DNA from 2 places in the Streptomyces sp. NPDC088707 genome. Region 2 is predicted to be linked to the other one. Evidence: predicted binding sites of a transcription regulator. Region 2 holds the regulator's gene; the other holds the start of a gene.
The links. The regulator HspR, encoded in region 2, represses chaperone genes until heat shock. The targets are predictions, from matches to a motif close to TTGAGNNNNNNNNNCTCAA.
Positions count from the first base shown of each region.

Region 1: lon (endopeptidase La) is a predicted target of HspR. The motif match lies at 2,014-2,032, and genes of this name have one in related genera.

Region 1 covers NZ_JBIVLV010000008.1:274,093-277,494, reverse strand. Annotated here, with positions in the region: gene ACIP84_RS24790 (RNA polymerase sigma factor) at 1-378, opposite strand, end outside; gene ACIP84_RS24785 (hypothetical protein) at 512-1,123, opposite strand; gene ACIP84_RS24780 (GNAT family N-acetyltransferase) at 1,271-1,924, opposite strand; gene lon (endopeptidase La) at 2,055-3,402, shown strand, end outside.
Region 2 covers NZ_JBIVLV010000003.1:235,421-238,822, forward strand. Annotated here, with positions in the region: gene ACIP84_RS11815 (helix-turn-helix transcriptional regulator) at 1-588, shown strand, start outside; gene ACIP84_RS11820 (hypothetical protein) at 633-1,106, shown strand; gene ACIP84_RS11825 (heat shock protein transcriptional repressor HspR) at 1,165-1,611, opposite strand; gene dnaJ (molecular chaperone DnaJ) at 1,616-2,797, opposite strand; gene grpE (nucleotide exchange factor GrpE) at 2,855-3,402, opposite strand, start outside.

The sequences.
Region 1 (3,402 bases), on a different contig from region 2:
CGCGGCGGCGGAGGGCTCCGCGGGCACGGCGGCGTGTTCGACCGCCCGTTCCACGACGCGTTCCGCGCGGGCCCTGGCCCGCTGCGCGTCCACCAGGCGCCGGGCCGCGATGACCCAGATCCAGCCGCCGGCCTCGCCCCGGCCCCGGTGGCCGCCGGCCGAGCGCCAGACCGTGACGAAGGTGTCCTGGAGGACCTCCCGTACGGTCTCCTCGTCCGGGCAGCGCCGGGCGAGGCGGGCGTGCAGCCAGCCGGCGTGGCGGTCGTAGAGCACGGCGAGCGCCTCGGAGTCCCCCCGGGCGACCGCGCGCAGGAGCGCCGTGTCGTCGTCCTCGTCGCCCCCGGAGGGGCCTCCCCCTGCGGGGCGCAACAGTCTCACGCCTTCTCTATCGCGCGCGTGCCCCGGATCGGTTCTCCGTGCTGGTGCTGGTGCTGGTGCTGGTGCTGGTGCTGGTGCTGGTGCCGGTGGCGGTGCCGGTGCCGGTGCCGCTTGGGGAGTGCGGCGGACCGGCTCAGGGGTTCGTCGGCGGGCCGCCCTCCGGGAGGGCGGCGAAGACCCGCTGGAGCGCGGCCGGGCGCTCGCCGTCGCCCGAGACGACGAGGCGGTGGCGGTACGTCACGTAGTACTGGAAGCCGTCGAAGACCGGGTCGCCCGTCGGCCGTTCCGGGACCCGGGCGTACGCGGGGTCCTCCAGGGCCGCCCGGAGCTCGGCTGCCTCTGCGCGGGTCTGCCGCCCGGTGCGGGGCTCCTCGGTGCCGGAGCGGCTGGTCCAGGAGCCGTCGTAGTGGACGACGAGCTTGTTGCGGACACCGGCGAGGCCGCCGTTGACGACGACCTCGACGAGGACCTCGGCGGGTCGGGGGTCAGCCTCCGTGGGAGTGCCGGGAGCCGTGGTGGTGCCTGGGACCGTCGTGGCTGACGGGGGCGTCGTGGTGCCCGGCACCGTCGTGGTTCCCGGGGCCGTGGTCGTCGCCGTGGCGCCCGGTTCGGCGGGTCCGCTCGTCCCCGACGGCGGCCCGCCCGGTTCGGCCGGTGTCTCCGGCCCGCAGCCGCTCGTACCGACGATCAGGAGCCCCGCCAGAAGCAGGGTTCCGCACCACGTTCCCCGTATGCCTCTCACCATGGACCGAGCATGCCGGTCGGCGGGCACCGCGCGCAGCCGGACGGTCAGGTTCGCCCCCGGCGCCCTCCTGCCCCCGGCCCCCTCCTGCCCCCGGCCCCCTCCTGCCCCCGGCCCCCTCCCCGCGCACCCGGCGCCCGGACCCGACCGTCAGCCGGTCCCCGTCCCGCCGCCGTCCCGGACGATGCCGGTGAGCGGTCCCCGGTAGCGCCAGTCGAGCGAGTCGTACAGCGCGAGGCCGTCCGTGGTCGCGGCGAGCACCCCGGTCTCGGCGCCTGCCTGGGCGGCGGCCGCCTCCAGGGTGCGCATGACGTTGGCGCCGAGCCCGCGCCGCCGGTGCGCGGAGTCGGTCTCGATCTGGTCGGCGACGGCCGTGGAACCGGTCGGGGCGATCTGGCCGCGGGCGGCGAGGGTGCCGTCGGGCGCCAGGACGCGGACCCGGATGACACCGTCGCGGACCTCGGTGGTCCGCGCGTACCCCTCGGGCGGGGCCGGCCGGGCGCCGGGGTCCAGCGGCTTGACCATCATGAAGCCGGGGTCGTCGGGGACCGTCCAGCCCTCCGTGATCCACGCGTGCGCGTCCTCGGGCCCGGCCATGATCTTGAGCCAGCTGTACGGGGTGGTCAGCCGGGCGCAGAGCGCGCCGACCGTGGCCGCGTCGGGGGCGGGCAGCACATGCCGCACGACGTGCCGGGGCAGCCCCACCTCGATCCGGTGACCCCAGGGCTCGTGGACGGCGGCCGGGGTCCCCCGGGAGACGGTCCAGCCCGCCACCCACGCCGATGTAAGAGCTCCAATATCCATGCAGCTATTACATCGGCCGGAAGTGGCCTGGGCGAGGGTGATCGCTCAGAGCGAACGGACGTCCGGGAACATTCATGGGCTCACATGCATTGAGTCGGCATAGCTCAACTTGACTGCCGAAGGGGAGATCATGGCTGACTCCAAGCCGTCCGTGCCGCTCACTCTGCCCGTGCTGCCGCTTGACGACGAGGTCGTGCTGCCCGGAATGGTGGTGCCGCTCGACCTGTCCGACAACGACGTACGCGCCGCGGTGGAGGCCGCCCAGGCCGCCGCGCGGCCCGGCGCGGGCAAGCCGCGGGTGCTGCTCGTGCCCCGCGTCGACGGGACCTACGCCGGGACCGGCGTCCTGGGCACCGTCGAGCAGGTCGGACGACTGTCCGACGGCGACCCCGGCGCCCTGATCCGCGGCCTCGGCCGCGTGCGCATCGGCGCCGGCACGACCGGACCCGGCGCGGCCCTGTGGGTCGAGGGCAGCACCGTCGAGGAGACCCTGCCCGAACCGCTGCCCGGTCAGGTCACCGACCTGATCAAGGAGTACAAGGCGCTCGCCACCAGCTGGCTCAAGAAGCGCGGTGCCTGGCAGGTCGTCGACCGCGTCCAGCAGATCGACGGCGTCGGCGCCCTCGCCGACAACTCCGGCTACTCGCCCTTCCTCACCGTCGAGCAGAAGGTCGCGCTCCTGGAGACCGCCGACCCGGTCGCCCGCCTCAAGCTCGCCACCGCCCAGCTCCGCGAGCACCTCGCCGAGCAGGACGTCGCCGAGACCATCGCCAAGGACGTCCAGGAGGGCGTCGACAAGCAGCAGCGCGAGTTCCTCCTCCGCCGCCAGCTCGAAGCCGTCCGCAAGGAGCTCCGCGACCTCAACGGCGAGGCCGAGGGCGACGAGTCCGACGACTACCGCGCCCGCGTGGAGGCCGCCGACCTTCCCGAGAAGGTCCGCGAGGCCGCCCTCAAGGAGGTCGAGAAGCTGGAGCGGTCCAGCGACCAGTCCCCCGAGGGCTCCTGGATCCGCACCTGGCTGGACACGATCCTCGAACTCCCCTGGAACGAGCGGACCGAGGACCGGTACGACATCCGCGGCGCCCGCGCCGTCCTCGACGCCGAGCACGCCGGCCTGGACGACGTGAAGGAGCGGATCACCGAGTACCTCGCGGTGCGCAAGCGCCGAGCCGAGCGCGGCCTCGGCGTGGTCGGAGGCCGCCGCGGCGGAGCCGTCCTCGCCCTCGTCGGCCCGCCCGGCGTCGGCAAGACCTCGCTCGGCGAGTCCGTCGCGCACGCGATGGGACGCGAGTTCGTCCGGGTCGCCCTCGGCGGCGTCCGGGACGAGGCCGAGATCCGCGGCCACCGCAGGACCTACGTCGGCGCCCTGCCCGGCCGGATCGTGCGGGCCGTCAAGGAGGCCGGGTCCATGAACCCGGTGGTCCTGCTCGACGAGATCGACAAGGTCGGCTCCGACTTCCGCGGCGACCCCGCGGCGG
Region 2 (3,402 bases):
ACCGAGGAACTCCTCACCATCCAGCCCGGCAGCGGCCGCCGCCCCGAGACCCTCGAAGCCGCCCTGCGCCGCATGGAGCCCCTGCTCGACCGCGGTGTCCGGATGCGCACGCTCTACCAGCACACGGCCCGGCACCATCCCGCCACGCTGGCCTACGTCGAACGCGTCGCGCCGTACGGGCTCGAACTGCGCACCCTCGAGGAGATCGTCGACCGGCTGATCATCGTCGACCGCAAGGTCGCCTTCGTGCCCGCGCGCAGCGACCGCCAGGTCGCCCTCGAACTCCGCCACGAGGGCCTCGTCCAGTACCTCGTCGGCGTCTTCGACCAGTTCTGGCTGCACGGCGTGCCATGGGAGGACGAGATCCCGTACAGCCCCTCCGTCGACGGCATAGGCGGCGTCCAGCGCTCCATCGCCAAACTCCTCGTCGAGGGTCACGTCGACGAGGCCATCGCCCGCCGCCTCGGCATGAACGTGCGCACCTGCCGCGCCCACATCGCCAAACTCGCCGCCGCCCTCGGCAGCGGCAGCCGGGCCCAGCTCGGCTACCTGATCGCGCAGTCGGGCATCCTCGAGGGAGACAACTGACCACCCAGACACCTGACCAGCGTCGAACGGGACAACTCACCACCGTGTACGTACAGATCGACCTCGACGGGCCCGCCGGGTCCCTCCGCGTCTCCGGGCACGACCTGCCCACCGTGGAGCTCGTACGGGCCCCCGGGACCCGCCCGGACACCCACACGCCGATCGGCACCCGCAAGGCCGCCCTGCTCGCGCTGACGGTGGGCGGGCGACCCGCCGTCATCAGGCCGGCCCGCGCCCGGCTGCTGCGCCGCTCCTACCGGGTGGACGTCCGCGTCGACGGCGTCCGCTACCGGCTCGTCCCCTGCTCGCACATGGACAGCCGGCTCACCCGCGACGGGAAGGCGCTCGGCACCCTGGAGTCCGCCGGGGACGGCAGGGTCGACGCCGACTGGGACCCGGCCGCCGCCCTCACCCCGCTCGACCACGCCGTCGGCACCGCCCTCGCCGCAGCGTTCGGCACGGGCGCCGCGCCCTGGTGGGAGACGCTCGGCGACATCGTGGCGGAGCTCATCCCGTGAACGCGTGAACGGCGAAGCCCCCTCCGCGCGTCGTGGAGGGGGCTTCGCCGTCCGGGAACTACTCGCCGGTGCGCTTCGGGCGCCAGACCACCAGCGCGCTCGCCTGCTGCACGTCCTGGTACGGCACCAGATCGCGCCGGTACGAGGCATGCACCTGGGCCTCGCGCTGCCGCATCGCCGCCGCAGCGCCGTCGACGGCCGCCGACAGCTCCGCGATCCGGTTCTGCAGCGCCGCGACCTGGTTCTCCAGCTCGATGATGCGCTTGATCCCGGCCAGGTTGATGCCCTCGTCCTGCGACAGCTGCTGCACCTGACGGAGCAGCTCGATGTCACGGGCCGAGTAGCGCCGGCCACGGCCCGCCGTACGGTCCGGGGAGACCAGACCGAGACGGTCGTACTGACGGAGGGTCTGCGGGTGCAGACCGGAGAGCTGGGCCGCCACCGAGATGACGTACACCGGCGACTCGTCGGTCAGTTCGTACGGATTGCGTCGGCGCCCGTCCACCGGGTCACGCTCCCTTCGCGGCCTGGAACAGCTCCGCCCGGGGGTCCTCGGAGGCGGTCGCCTCGCGATAGGTCTCCAGGGCGTCACGTGCCTTGTCGTCCAGCTCCTTCGGCACCGCGACCTCGACCGTGACGAGCAGGTCGCCGCGCGTGCCGTCCTTGCGGACCGCGCCCTTGCCCCGGGCGCGCATGGTCCGGCCGTTCGGAGTGCCCGCGGGCAGCTTGAGGGTGACCGCGGGGCCGCCGAGGGTCGGCACCTTGATCTCGCCGCCGAGGGCCGCCTCCGTGAAGGAGACCGGCACGGTGACGGTGAGGTTGTCGTCCTTGCGGCCGAAGACCGGGTGGGTGTCGACGTGCACCACGACGTACAGATCGCCGTGCTGCCCACCGCGCTCCCCCGGCGCTCCCTTGCCACGCAGCCGGATCTTCTGGTTGTCCGAGACTCCCGCCGGGATGCGGACCTGCATGGTGCGGGAGGACTTGGCCCGGCCGCTGCCCTTGCAGACCTCGCAGGGGTTCTCGGCGATGAGGCCGCGGCCCTTGCAGTCCACACAGGGGTCGGTGAGCGAGAAGCCGCCGCCGCTGCCGCGCGAGACCTGTCCGGTGCCGACGCAGGTCGGGCACACCCGGGGGGTGCCGTTCTTGTCGCCGGTGCCCGAACACGCCGTGCACGGCTGCTGGCTGGACATCCGCAGCGGTACGGTCGCTCCCTCGATGGCCTCGGTGAAGCTGAGCGTCACCTCGGACTCGATGTCCTGACCGCGCCGCGGCTGGGTGCGGGGGCCCGCACCGGCGCCGCGGTTGAACAGGCCGCCGAAGACGTCCCCGATGCCGCCGCCGCCGGCACCGAAGCCGCCGCCCGCGCCGCCCTGGGTGCCTCCGAAGAGGTCGCCCAGGTCGAAGTTGAACGAGCCGCCGCCGGGGCCGCCGGGTGACCGGAAGCCGCCGTTCCCGAAGAGGGCGCGGGCCTCGTCGTACTCCTTGCGCTTCTTGGGGTCGCCGAGGATGTCGTTCGCCTCGGAGATCTCCTTGAAGCGCTCCTCGGCCTTGGCGTCGTTCTTGTTGGCGTCCGGGTGGTTCTCGCGGGCGAGCTTCCGGTACGCCTTCTTGATCTCGGCCTCGGTGGCGTCCTTGGGGACGCCGAGAACCTTGTAGTAGTCCTTCTCGACGAAGTCCTTCGTGCTCATCGACGTCCCTCCTTCCGGACTGCTCCGGGGTCTGTCACCGCTGTGCTGTCGGTCGCGCTACCCCTCCTCGGGGGCACCGCTCTCCTCGTCCGTGGACGACTTCGCGTCGTCCTTGGCCGGTGCCGCGCCCGGCTGGGGCTCGGCGACGGCCACGCGGGCGGGCCGGATGGTCCGCTCGCCGATCCGGTACCCGGGCTGCAGGATCGCCACGCACGTCGTCTCGGTGACGTCCGGCGCGTACGAGTGCATCAGGGCCTCGTGGATCGTCGGGTCGAAGGGCTCGCCCTCCTTGCCGAACTGCTGCAGACCCATCTTGGCGACGACGGTCTCCAGCGATTCGGCCACCGACTTGAACCCGCCCACGAGCTCGCCGTGGTCCCGGGCCCGGCCGACGTCGTCGAGCACCGGGAGCAGGTCGCTCAGGAGGCTCGCGACGGCGATCTCCTTGACCGTGACCCGGTCCCGCTCCACGCGGCGGCGGTAGTTCTGGTACTCGGCCTGGAGCCGCTGGAGGTCCGCGGTGCGCTCCTCGAGCGCCTTGCGGGCCTGGTCCAGCTGCGCCAGCAGAGCTACGTCAGTAGCGTCCCCGGCCGGGGCCGCCCCCT